DNA from 3 places in the Sphingobium sp. BYY-5 genome. Region 3 is predicted to be linked to each of the others. Evidence: riboswitches for the same ligand, from Rfam matches in the RefSeq annotation. Region 3 holds a riboswitch; each other region holds the start of a gene.

Region 1 (4,431 bases), 470 kb from region 3:
ACTGATTTTCCAGGCCGCCAATCTCCTGCGTCAGATTTGCGGTGGTGCGGTTCCCGGTCTGTTTCTGGATATGGTAGAGATCAAGAAAGCTCGACTGCCGCACCTGTGCCGGGCTGCTGGCGGTCGCTGGAATGTAAGTCAGATTCTCCGCATTCTTCCAATATTTATTGGCCCATAGATGATAGACGGTGCTGCGGATGATGAGCGCATCGGATGGCGTCCATTCCACCTTCGCCTGGCTCCAATTGTCGCGGAAGCGCAGATTGGCGTCCGTGACATTGTAATTGTTGCGGCGAAGCGACCGGTCGAGCTTGCCGTTGACCAGCGGTACGCCGAACCAGATACGCGGACTTTGGCTGCTATAATCATGCGATAGGGTGAAGCTGAGATTTTCGGCCGGTTTCAGCCGGATCGATCCCGCAAGAGCCAGCGCATGGGAATCGCCGCGATCCATCCATCCTTCGGACCGGCGATAGCTGGCGTCGGTGCGAAAGCTGACTCCATCGGTGATGGGTCCACCCGCGCCCGCCGCGACATTCAGGCTGTCATAGGAGGCGATGCCGATACGGCCACTGACCTCCATCTCATCGGACGGCTGCTTGCGCACCACGTTGACCGCACCGCCGATCGCACCCTCGCCATAGAGGACCGAGGCAGGGCCCCGCAAAATCTCCACGCTCTGCGCCATCCACGGGTCGGCCGGGAAGGTCAGCGTGTTATTGTACATGCGCATCCCGTCATAGAGGGTCATCACCGAATTCTGGCCGGTGAAGCCGCGCGCCGAGAGACCATAACCGAACACGCCGGAGGTATTGACGATCCCGGTCGCGCGGGCGGCAGCATCCTGAACGGTCAGATCGCCGCGCAGACGAATTGCATCCCCGTCCAGCGTTTCAACGCTGGCGGGCATTTCCAGTGGTGTCAGGCCAAGACGGCTGGCACCCTCTGTCTTCAGGTTGAAGCGGAGCGTATCGACCGCGCCCGTGACGACGATCGCGGCATTTTCAGCCTCTGCGTCAGGTTGTGCATAAGCGATAACAGACGCAGCAAGAGTGAAGACCGCAACCGCAGCCGATGTGAACTTCAACATTATCTTCCCCCGTCGGCGTCGCACGACATCTGGACGGGGGCGTGCCGTTCACGAACGGTCGGCAGCCGGCGTCGGCCGGACGCCAGGGGCGACCGATACACGGCTTTCCGATGCGGCCCCAGCCGCTCGTTCGTCGCTCAAACGGAGTTCACCGTGCCACGGCCACACCCTGGACCAAGGCAAGAGCGACCAGACACCGGCAGGTCTCCTGGCTCATGGGTCATCACTTGATATACGGCCTTCCCAGGCCTTCGCTGAATTTAGCATCCGGCCCAGTGGCTGGCGGCTCGGGCGCAATGCCGTCCGCACATGTATATCGCGCTCGCCACTTACAGTTGCAGGGGCAGCTATGGATTAAGGCCCCGAAAGGCCCGCACCATATTCCCTTTTCATCCCCGTCTCCGGGGAACCGACGCGATCTTCGCCCCACCCGCACCTCAAAGGCGCAAGAAGGACAAGGCTCCTTATAATTCCGGTTTCGCACAGGCAAGCGCTATCCAGCGACATCCGCCTCGCGATGCTGCGCCCGGTTTCCCGTACGATATCCTATATGTCCGGGGTCCGGCCCCTAGGGCCGATCGACATTCACAGTCTTAGGCGCTTCCTACGCCGTCATGCCGGACTTGATCCGGCATGACGTTGAAAATGAGGCCGAGGCTTCAGCTTTAATCTGAATCTCGATCCGCCCTAATGTTGACGACAGGCGCGTTGTCGTGGCCGGTTCAGCATGGTGACGGCTATCCAGCCCAGACCCAAAGGGAGCAGGCACAGGCCGACGACTATCGGCAGCATATGTTCCACGCCGAACCCCCACCGCATGGCTTCCGACCCGGCGAAATAGCCCGGCGCCAGGAGCGCTGGAATCCATAGCAGCGCGGAAAGGATATTCGCAGCCTGGAACGGTATCTGCGGCATTTTCAGAACACCCGCGACCAGGGGAATGGTCGCACGGAGAGGCCCCAGAAATCGTCCCAGCAGCACCGAGATGAAGCCATATCGCCGAAAGGCCAGCCGCGCCCGCGCCAGTGCCAGACGATGGCCTTTCAGCCAGCGATGCCGATAAATGGCTGGCCCAAGGGCACGACCCAGCATGTAGGAGAGCCAGTCCCCCAATATCGCGCCGGCGAGCGCGCCGACAAGGATCGGCGCAGGATCGATCAGTCCCGCCCCGATCAGTCCGCCGACGGCGATCATGGTTGCAATGGCAGGAATGAAAAGGCCGATGACGACCATCGATTCGAGAAAGGCAAGAACGCCCACGATCAGGCCCGCCCAGCCAGCATATCGCGTAATGGTGTCGAGAATGAATTCGGACATTTGTGACATGTTACGCCAAAAATAATGTGGGCCGGGTCGTTTCCCACATGAAGGGAGACGGGCTTTTGGTCAACAGCGCCAGCGAGAGGTTGTTCTTAACGGCGCCGACAGACAAGCGACACGATCTTGCGGGATGACCGCCCAATAATGCTTGCCTCCCGTTGCGCGTTCCCTAATCCAGATCGGCCGGAAGCGTCAGTATGACGAGCAAGCCAACACCATCCTGTCGATTGTCCAACTGGATCATGCCACCGGCCAGGGCCATGGCCTTGACCGCGATGGAAAGGCCAAGGCCGCTACCTGGCGACGCCGATGTGCCACGCTCAAAGCGACGAAGCAGGCGATCGCGATCTGCCGCCTCAACGCCATGGCCCCGATCGCCGATGGTCAGGACAAGGCGGTCCATGCTGCGCATAATCGCAATATCGACTTGCCCGCCAGAGCGAGCGTGCCGCGTCGCATTGTCAATCACGGCCGACAAGGCGATCTTGAGCGATGCCGCATCGCACCGCCAGCGCACGATATGGTCTGGCGTTACAGTGAACTCCATTGCATCGGGCGGAAGGTTCATGACCGTTTCGGCCACCACCTCCGCCACCAGGGCGTGCACATCGACCGATCGCCTGGACACCGTCGTCGCATTCAGGCGCGCCATCACAAGCATCCCATCGACAAGGTCGTTGGCCCGGTCCACCACCTTAATCAACCGGCTGATGTCGTCGTTCGGGAGCGTCGGGGCGGTCCTGCTCAATAGCTGCGCCTGCGCCCTGATTGCCGCGAGAGGCGTGCGCAGTTCATGGGCGACATCGTCGGTGAATGCCTGCTCCTGTTCATAAGCCTCACCCAGCCGCGCAAACAGCTTGTTGAGCGCCACGATCAGCGGTTCAAGCTCGCTCGACCAATCCATGGGCGCGAGCGGTGTCAGGTCGGCCAATGAACGGTCATAAAGCGTGGACGTCAGCCGATTGACTTCGGACAGACTCCTCCGCAGCGTCCACCAGAGCATGAACATGCCCGCCGCCAGCAGCATCAGCAGCGGCAGCGCCAGTTGGCGCAGCACGGGAACGATCGAAAATTCCCTTATGCTGTGCCGTTCGGCAACGACGATCAGCAATTTGCGATCATGTCCCGGCAACCCATAGCTGCGCCAATGATCGCCGACGGCCGTAAAATCATGCAACCCCTGCTGGCGCGGGATGAGGCTTACCGGTGCGCCCCAGCCTGACTGCGCGACCACCTTGCCATCCCAGAACACCGCGAACATGCACCAGTCATAGGAGGCCTGGAACGCATTCCTTTCCTCAGCCGATAGCAACGGATCATCGGCATCTGACAGATGTTTTCCATGCGCAGTCAGGATGCCGGCCGCCAGTTCGTCCTGCATCATCATGTAGAGCAGGCGCGATGCGTTCACGAGCTGGGCATCGGATGCGCGGGCAATTTCGCGACTGGCAACGGTATAGAGGATAGCCCCCATCGCCAGGCCAGTCAGGGCCAGCAGCAACAGGACGCGCCTGTAGAGCCGGGTTGAAAGCGAGGAGCGCCTCATGTTTCCTGACCGCCGACCATATAGCCAAGCCCGCGCGCGGTCCGGATGAAGTCACGCCCCAATTTCCGCCGGAGGGATGAAATGGCGACCTCTACCGTATTCGATTCCACCCATTGATCCTGGTCGTATAATTCCCCCTCCAGATCCGCCTTGGAAACGAAGCGCCGGTTGCGCCGCATGAGCAGCGTCAGCAGCCGATACTCCTTGGCCGTGAGAGACACCGGATCGCCTTTGACGGTCACGATATGGCCGGCAAAGTCGAGCGTGACATCGCCCACGCTCATACTGTCGTCCTGACGCCGGTCCTTGCGCCGCAGTTGGGAGCGGATGCGGGCAGCCAGTTCTTCCAGCTCGACCGGCTTGACCACATAGTCGTCGGCGCCGGCATCCAGCCCCGCGACCCGATGCTGGGTACGATCAAGGGCGGTGATGATGATGACGGGCGTCGCATTCCGCTGCGAGCGAAGTTGCCGCA
Region 2 (4,431 bases), on a different contig from region 3:
GCCTCGACCGCCGTCAGCGTTTCGCCGTCCACCAGATCGGCCTTGTTGAGCACGACCATGTCGGCGCAGCCCAGTTGCTCCTCGAACAATTCCTCCAGCGGCGATTCATGATCGAGATTGGGGTCCGCCGCGCGGGCCGCCGCCAATGCCGTTTCATCGGTGGCGAAGCGACCCGCCGCGACCGCATCGGCGTCGATCAGAGCGATCACGCCGTCCACGGTGGCGCGGGTGCGGATATCGGGCCATTGGAACGCCTTCACCAGCGGCTTGGGCAGCGCCAATCCAGACGTTTCGATGATGATATGGTCGGGCGGGCTGGGTCGGTCGAGCAGCTTCTGCATCGTCGGCAGGAAGTCGTCGGCCACGGTGCAGCAGATGCAGCCATTGGCCAGTTCGACGATATCGTCCTCCGGGCAGGCTTCATCGTTGCAGCCCCGGACGAGATCGCCATCCACGCCGACATCGCCGAATTCGTTGATGATGAGCGCCAGCCGGCGCCCTTTGGCATTTTGCAGCAGATGGCGGATGAGCGTGGTCTTGCCCGCGCCCAGGAAGCCGGTGATGACGGTGGTAGGAATCTTGCTCACGCGTCTTCTCCCAAGGAGGTGGATAGGGGACGCGCGACATCGTGCCGCGCGCCGGTCTGGTGTCAGAAGGTCAGGCGAACGCCGCCATAGGCAGCGCGCCCGGCGGTGGCGAAGCTGAACACTTCCTCATATTTCTCGTTGGTGAGGTTCTCGACACGGCCGAACAGCGCCACGTTGCGCGCCAGCTTGTAGTCGAGGCTGAAGTTCACCAGCACATATTCCCGCATCGACATAGTGACGGGGATGTAGCTGGGATCGGTATAGGCCGTGTCGGTCGCCCGGCCGTTGTAGCGGATCGTCAGCGTGCCTGCAAAGCGCTGGTCGGCGCTGCTCACCGTCGTATTGAAGCTGGCGATATGCCGGGGCCGACGGATTTCGCGGACGCCATCCTCCTTCGCGTTGAGCCAGGTGTAGGCGAGGTCGAAGCGCAATTGCGGCAGCGGCTGAGCGCTCACGAACGCCTCGATGCCATGCTGGTTGCTCTTCGTGTCCCGGTTGGCGGGTGTCGCGACGAAGTCCGGGGCGGGATAGCTGGTGTAAATCTCATCCTTCAGCCTTGAATCGAACCAGGTCGCGCCGATGGTCGCCCAACCGCCGACACTTTGCTCAAGCCCGGCTTCCCAGCCTTCCGACTTTTCCGGCTTCAAGTTCGGATTGCCGATATATTGACCATCCATATAGCCGTAGAGTTCGTAATAGCCGGGATTCTTGACGCCCGTACCATAGGCGGCGCGGACACGCGTTCCGGTCGGCAGCGCGTAGCTGCCCTGGACGCGCCAGGTGGTGGTGTCCTGAAAGCGGTTATTGTCGTCGTAACGCACCGACCCGCCCAGCGAGAGCGCGCCGGCCGTCATCTCATATTGCCCGACCAGCCCGATATTGTCGGTATGCCGCCTGCCCATGAAGGCAAAGCTCGAAAGGTTCCGGAAACTCTCCCGCTCCACATCGATCGCGCCGGTGATGCGGTGCGTCACCGCTTCCGTGCCGAGGGTCAGGCTGGAAGAGAGGGAGCCTTTGTAGCGGCGACCCTTGTCACCATAGTCGAAGCCAAAGGCGTTATAGCCCTTGCGCGTCGTATCGGCGAACTGGCCCGACAGCGTGCTGATCCATCGCCCGTCCAGCCCGGTAAGCTGCGCCGATAGCAGGCCATAGAGCGCTTCGTTGCGATAACGGACACCGGGGCTGTCGACCGTGTAACCGAACAGAGGGCTGGTGGGATCGAACTCGCTGTTGTTGGTGTCGGCCTTGGTCAGGCTGTAGCGCAGCACGCCCGTCAGCTTGACGGCGTCGGTCGGCGTCCAGTTGACCTTGCTGGTCGCGCCCAGGCTTTGGGAGCCGATGTCCCGGTTGCCGCCGCGCGCGGTGGGATAGCCGTCCGTGTCATAATAAGAGGCGGACAGGGCGTAGTCGAAGCCGTCGCTGGCGCCCGCCACGCGCGCGGCGCTGCTGACCGTGCCGAAGGAACCGCCCTCGATCCGTCCGCTGATGCCCGGCGCCTCGCGACCCGACAGGGTGATATAATTGACCACGCCGCCGATCGCGTCGGAACCGTAGAGCGAGGATTGCTGGCCGCGCAGCACCTCGATCCGGGCGGCGGGATCGGCGATCAGCGTGCCGAAATCAAATTCGCCATAATAGGGATCGGCGGCCTCGATACCATCGATCAGCACCAGAACATGATTGGCTTCGCTGCCGCGCAGGCGGATTTGCGTCTGGCCGCCGACTCCGCCGATCCGGCTGATGGCGATGCCGGGCACGTCGCGCAGCACGTCGGACACGATGCGCGTCTGCCGCGCTTCCAGCGTGGCGGCGTCGATCACGGTGACGGACGCGCCGAGCTGGCTGGCCTTCACCCCTTCGCCGGAACGGGAGGCGGTGACGAGGATCTCATCGCCGGGGCGCGTGCCGGGTTCCGTTTCGGGCGCCTGAGCCAGGGCAGGCGTCGCCGCTGCCAGGGCCAATAGGGAAATAGTCTTTACAGTCTTCATCGGAGAGCCCCCTCCGAACGCCGGCAACGAAGGCAGGGCCTGCCGAACGCGCAACGCGATCGACCGGCGCATGGTGGCGGACTGGCGTTGTTGCGCCCGCATACCCCGCGCCGAAGCGGCCCCGGCCGCTTGGTCGTCGCTCGACGGACATTCTCCGTGCCCTGGTCTCTCCCTGGACCTGGGACAATGAGCGACCCACGCTGGCTGGTCTCCTGGCTCGCGGGTCGTCGCTTGATGCACACCTTCCCAGGGTCTCCCCCAGTGGCTGTCCCGGCCTGTTCCGGAACCTGTGCATCGCGCTCGCCGCTTACAGTTGCAGGGACAGCCCTGGATTTGCCGGCTCTTGTTAAGCCGCCTCACCATGTTCCCATTCAAGCCCCTCGCGGGGCACCGACGCGGTCATGGAGAACAGATATTCCCCACCATCATGCCCATAACGCGCCGCACCATTTTGGCAATGTGCTTTCGTCCGGCGCCTCTGTCGGGGGGAAGAGGGATGCTGCCCTTTCCATTTGCAAAGACGGTGAAAAACAACAAAGGGGGCGCATCAAGGGGAGCGCCATGAAGAAGCAGCTATTGTCCGCCATCCTGTTGGCCGTGCCAGCCACCGCCTGGGCTGAAGCGCCCGACGATGCGCCGTCCATCGTGGTGACGGGGGCGGGGCTGGACCTGCCGCCGGGCACGCCGGTCTATGGGTCGGTGGTGATCGACCGGCAGCGGCTGATGGACAGTGCTTCAGGCCGGATCGAGAGCGTGCTGGGCGATGTCGCGGGTTTCCAGCAGTTCCGCCGGTCAGACAGCCGGTCGTCCAACCCGTCCAATCAGGGGGCGACCTTGCGCGCGCTGGGCGGCAATGCGTCAAGCCGTACGCTGATGCTGCTCGACGGCGTGCCGATCGCCGATCCCTTTTTCGGCTATATCCCGTTCAGCGCGCTTGCGCCCGAGCGACTGTCGGTGGTTCGCGTGACGCGGGGCGGGGGCATCGGCGCTTTCGGCGCGGGAGCGGTCGCCGGCACCATCGAAATGGCGAGCGCGACGCGCGACCAGTTGCCCGACATCGCGGCCAGCGCCTTCTATGGCAGTCGCGATTCGACGGAGGTATCTGCCGGGCTGACCCAGGATCTGGGCGGCGGTTATGTCTCGCTGTCGGGCCGGTGGGACCGGGGCGACGGATTCGAGACAACCCCGAAGGACCAGCGCAACGCCGCCACCGTGCCCGCCGCCTATGATGGCTGGTCGACCAATTTGCGCGCGGTCGCACCGATCAGCCCCACCTCCGAACTGCAATTCCGCGCGACCCTGTTCGAGGATAACCGCACGCTGCGCTTCCGCGGCGCGGACAGCATGAGTCAGGGACAGGACGCCAGCATCCGCTACATATCCCGCGGCCCATGGCAGGTCGATGCGCTCGCCTATGTGCAGGCGCGAAACTTCTCCAATATCGTCATATCCTCGTCCAGCTTTCGCAAGTCGCTGGACCAGCGCAACACGCCCTCGACCGGCCTGGGCGGCAAGATCGAGCTGCGGCCGCCGGTCGGTGACGATCATGTGTTGCGCATCGGCGCCGATACCCGCTTTGCGACCGGCGACATGTATGAGGATGCCTATAACGCCAATATCGCCAGCAATCCGCGCACCTTCCTGCGCCATGCCGGTGGCGATCAATGGACCACGGGCATCTTCGCTGAAGATGACTGGACGCCTGAAGGTTTGGGGGGAAAGCTGATCCTGACCGGCGGCGCGCGGGCGGATCGCTGGACGATCCGCAACGGCTTTTACCGGGAAGTGAGCGCCACCACCGGCGCAGCGACGGGCAGCGACTATGCCGACCGATCCGACTGGGAAGTATCCGGGCG
Region 3 (4,431 bases):
TGGGGGCAGAAGGCGCTGGGCGGCTATCTGGGCGACAACAAGGCGGCGTGGCGTCAACATGATGCCGTCGCGCTGATCGAGGATGGCGCGCGAGTGCCGGAGCTATTGGTGGATCAGGGCGCGGCGGACCCATTCCTGGCCGAACAATTGAAGCCCGAGTTGCTGGAAGCCGCCTGCTCCGTCGCAGGGATCGACCTTAACCTGCGGGTCCAGCCTAGCTATGACCATAGCTATTATTTCATCTCCACCTTCATGGAGGATCATCTGCGCTGGCATGGTAAGCGGCTTTAGCCTTTCCACCACTATCAATAGGGAGCGCGCCAAGCGCCTGCAGGCGCCATGCCCGATTGAAGGAAAGGCGGCAGAATGAAAGCGGGGCGATGTCGATGGCGAGGGTCGCGCGCAACGGCATGTCGAGCATATGAGCCAGCGCGGCGCGGATCATCATCGGATGCGTAATCGCCCCCGGCCGGCCTGACGTCTGCCCCGCCAGGCTATCGATCCAGGAGCCGATGCGCGCGGCGGCATTCGCCATATCCTCCCCATCCGGAGCGCCGGCGGCGGGATCGGCAAGCCAGGCTGCCAATCCATCGGGATGCGATGCACCGACCTCCATAATGGTGCGCCCGCTCCACGCGCCATGATCGACGTCACGCAATGCGATTTCCGGTTCCACCGGCAGCGCCATGGCCGCTGCCGTTTCCATCGCGGACCGCGCGGGACTGCAAAAGAGCCGATCAAACCGCACGCCCGCCATCGCCGCCACGGCCGCGCGACGACCGGCATCGTCCAGCGGCTCTTCCGGCCCGGCAAAGCCACCCGATCGACTGAAGCGTGTCGCACCGGCACAGACCAGGGTAAGGGTAAGGGTAAGGGTAAGGGTAAGCGTAAGGGTCAGGCAAAGCTCCGACAGACAGTTGACGCCGATCGCCTGCCGGTTCAAAGGACAGACAGCGTCCAGGAAGAGGAAGCCGGTGCAAATCCGGCGCGGTCGCGCCACTGTAATCGATGCCCTTGCCGCGCGTCGAGAGCCAGATTTTCTTCCTGGGCTTTTGATACCCCCATCGGGACGCGACATCCCGCAAAGGAGCATGACCATGGCCAGCAATGCCGCCCTGTTCGACGACGTTTTCATTCCCGTACGCGGGCAGGCCGCAATTCCGATCGAGGATATCGCCCCCTGGGCCGTGTTCGGGTTGCTGATCGCGATGATCTTTCTCTATTTCGTCAGCACCGAACAAGGTGCCTATGCCCTGTTCGACGGCATGTATGTGCATGAATATGTGCATGACGGCCGTCATCTGCTCGGCTTCCCCTGCCACTGACAGCCCAATCACATGACCAAGGATCTCTTGTGGCGCGGAATGCTGGCGGGCATTCTGGCGGCCCTGCTGTCGACCTTGTGCGCGCGCGTCATCGCCGAGCCGCAGGTCGACCTGGCCATCGCCTATGAAGCGTCCCATGCCGCCCATGATATGGGTGGCGGAGAGGAAGAACTGGTCAGCCGCGCTACCCAGAAGGGCGCGGGGCTGCTCACGGCGTTGACGCTTTATGGCGCTGCGGTGGGCGGCATTTTTTCGCTGGTTTTCGCTTATGGCTACGGGCGGATCGGGCGGATGGGACCGCGCAGCTTCGCGCTGCTACTGGCGGGCCTGGCCTTCCTGCTGGTCGTGATCGTGCCGGCGATCAAATATCCGCAGACACCGCCTGCCGTCGGGCGACATGAAACGGTGGGCGTCCGCACCGCCGCCTATTTCGCGATGATTGTCCTGTCCTTGGGCGCTGCGGTGATTGCTGGCAGGCTGCGCATGGCGCTGTCCCGCTCCTGGCGCAGGATCGATGCCGTCCTGCTCGCGATCGGCGCCTATCTGCTGCTGGTCATGCTGGGCCAATATCTGCTGCCCACGATCGATGAGGTGCCCGAACATTTCCCCGCGAGCCTGCTGTGGAATTTCCGCGTTGCCGCCATGGCAACCCAGTTGGTGCTGTGGGCGACGATCGGCGTGGCGTTCGGCCTGTCGGCGGAGCGGTTGCTGCAACGCCAGTAACAGCCCGCCAGGGGAAGTGAAGCTGCGTGCGATAGTCATGCCGCCCTGAAAGGCTGATGACAGCTTCGCTTCCTATTCGGCGGCGGCCCCAATCCGCATGACAAAGGCCGTTCGTTCAGGCGCTGGCGTCCCGACGCCCTCTCCTGCCGGATGGCGAGAGGATTTATGAACGACATCTGGCATCATATCGTCGCCGACTTCTCCAATCTTGGCTCCCCTTCCGCACTGGCCGCTTTCGGCCAGGTGGTGTTGATCGACATCATGCTGGCGGCCGACAACGCAATCGTCGTCGGCGCGCTCGCCGCCGGGTTGCCGCCGGCCTCCCGCCGCAAGGTGATCGCGATCGGCGTGATCGCCGCGCTGCTGCTGCGCATTGCCTTCGCCCTGCTGGTGACGCAGTTGATGCAACTTGTCGGTCTGGTCTTCGCCGGCGGGTTGCTGCTGGTCTGGGTCGCTTGGAAGATGTGGCGCGAGCTGCGGTCGAACGGCGAGGCCGAAGATGCAGAGGATATCGCCGGCAAGGCTGCGCCCAGGAGCTTTGCCCAGGCCGCCTGGGCCGTCGCTATCGCCGACGTATCGATGAGCCTGGATAATGTCCTCGCCGTTGCAGGCGCGGCGCGCGAGCATCCGGGCATCCTGGTCATCGGCCTGATCCTGTCGGTCGCGTTGATGGGCGTGGCGGCGAACCTGCTCGCGCGCGTGATCGAACGGTATCGCGCCATCGCCTATTTCGGACTGCTGGTGATCCTCTATGTCGCTGGCAAGATGATCTATGAGGGCGCGATCGATCCGGCGACGGGCCTCATCACCCTCTTCTGATTCCCCAGCGTCAGAATAGGAGCGGGCCAGCGCCGCTCCTATTCTGGATGCATGACCGTCAAGCGACGAAGGGGAAGGCCAGCGCGATCATCCCGACCAGGGTCATGACGATGCAGACCGCTGCGGCAGGCAGCAGGGTGAAGCGCTGGTGATCGGCCAGGTCGATCCCCGCCAGGCTGACCAGCAGATATGTGGACGGCACCAGTGGACTCAGCAGATGCACCGGCTGGCCCATCAGGGAGGCGCGGGCGATCGCCATCGGATCGACGCCATAATGCGACCCAGCCTCAGCCAGGATCGGCAGCATCCCGAAATAGAAAGCGTCGTTGGAGATGAAGAAGGTGAAGGGCATGGAGAGCAACGCCGTGATCGGCGCCATATAGGGGCCAAGCACGGGCGGGATGACACCTACCACTTCCTTGCTCATCGCCTCGACCATGCCGGTGCCGCCAAGGATGCCGGTGAAGATACCAGCCGCGAAGATCAGTGAGACGACCGACAGGACATTGCCCGCATGAGCGGCAATCCTTTCCTTCTGCTGGGCGACGCCCGGATAGTTGACGATCATGGCGATGGCGAAGGCGATCATCATCAGCACGGAAAGCGGCAGCACGCCCCAGACCAGCAGGCCGAGCAGCGCGACGACCAGCAGCGCGTTGAACCAACGCAGATGCGGGCGACGCGCTTCGGGATATTGCGAGACGCCAAGGTCGGCAATGTCGACCGGCTCGCGCTGCGGCACATGAACATGGCCCAGGCGACGGCGTTCCTTGATACCGAACCAGAAAGCCAGGCCGAGCAGAAAGGCAAGGCCTGCGATCATGCCGGGAATAAGTGGCAGGAACAGGGTGGCGGCATCCAGCTTCAGCGCGCTCGCCGCGCGGGCGGTGGGGCCGCCCCAGGGGGTAAGGTTCATGATCCCGCTCGTCACCATCAACAGGCAGACGAGATAGATGCGCTTCATGTCGAACCGTTTGTAGAGCGGCAATAGCGCGGCGATGGTGATGATGTAGGTCGTGGACCCGTCTCCGTCGAGGCTGACGATCGCGCACAGGACCACCGATCCCAGCAGGATCAGCAACGGATCGCCATGGACGAGCTTCACCAGCCGCCCGACCAGCGGATCGAACAGGCCGGTATCTGTCATGGTCGAGAAGAACAGGATGGCGAAGAGCAGCATCACGCCCGTCGGCGCGAGATTCTTGATACCGTCGATCATCATGTCACCAAGGCCGGCGGCCTGGCCAGCAATCACGCCGAAGAGAGAGGGGATGACGATCAACGCGACCAGCGGCGTCATCCGCTTGGTCATGATCAGCGTCATGAAGGTGGCGACCATCAGGAAGCCGAGCAGGGCAAGGTTCATCGCTGCGTCCTTGATTGGGCAATAAGGGGGAAGATCAAAAGGTCACGCCGACACGCGCGCTGACGGTCTGGCCATCGTCGCTGCCGGTAAAGACGCCGGTGCGGTTGTTGGTGCGCCAGTGGATGCCGTTCACCTGGATGCGGGTGAAGCTGTTGAGATACCAGTTCACGCCCAGGGTCGCGGCCCAGCCGTCGCCGC

The links. A riboswitch is a leader RNA that binds a small molecule or an ion and turns the genes downstream of it on or off. The one in region 3 is predicted to bind cobalamin.
Region 1: it holds a riboswitch for cobalamin, as region 3 does, so the genes downstream of both, MOK15_RS18500 (TonB-dependent receptor) here and MOK15_RS16700 (CbtB-domain containing protein) in region 3, are expected to answer to the same signal.
Region 2: it holds a riboswitch for cobalamin, as region 3 does, so the genes downstream of both, MOK15_RS04565 (TonB-dependent receptor) here and MOK15_RS16700 (CbtB-domain containing protein) in region 3, are expected to answer to the same signal.

The regions. Positions count from the first base shown of each region.
Region 1 covers NZ_JALEBH010000002.1:545,463-549,893, forward strand. Annotated here, with positions in the region: gene MOK15_RS18500 (TonB-dependent receptor) at 1-1,090, opposite strand, end outside; cobalamin riboswitch at 1,271-1,519, opposite strand; gene MOK15_RS18505 (DedA family protein) at 1,778-2,407, opposite strand; gene MOK15_RS18510 (HAMP domain-containing sensor histidine kinase) at 2,580-3,956, opposite strand; gene MOK15_RS18515 (response regulator transcription factor) at 3,953-4,431, opposite strand, start outside.
Region 2 covers NZ_JALEBH010000001.1:932,798-937,228, forward strand. Annotated here, with positions in the region: gene cobW (cobalamin biosynthesis protein CobW) at 1-587, opposite strand, end outside; gene MOK15_RS04565 (TonB-dependent receptor) at 650-2,575, opposite strand; cobalamin riboswitch at 2,760-2,985, opposite strand; gene MOK15_RS04570 (TonB-dependent receptor) at 3,137-4,431, shown strand, end outside.
Region 3 covers NZ_JALEBH010000002.1:76,545-80,975, reverse strand. Annotated here, with positions in the region: gene fghA (S-formylglutathione hydrolase) at 1-291, shown strand, start outside; gene MOK15_RS16705 (histidine phosphatase family protein) at 251-943, opposite strand; adenosylcobalamin (AdoCbl) riboswitch at 941-1,094, shown strand; gene MOK15_RS16700 (CbtB-domain containing protein) at 1,098-1,325, shown strand; gene MOK15_RS16695 (CbtA family protein) at 1,338-2,048, shown strand; gene MOK15_RS16690 (YjbE family putative metal transport protein) at 2,214-2,867, shown strand; gene MOK15_RS16685 (CitMHS family transporter) at 2,926-4,233, opposite strand; gene MOK15_RS16680 (porin) at 4,268-4,431, opposite strand, start outside.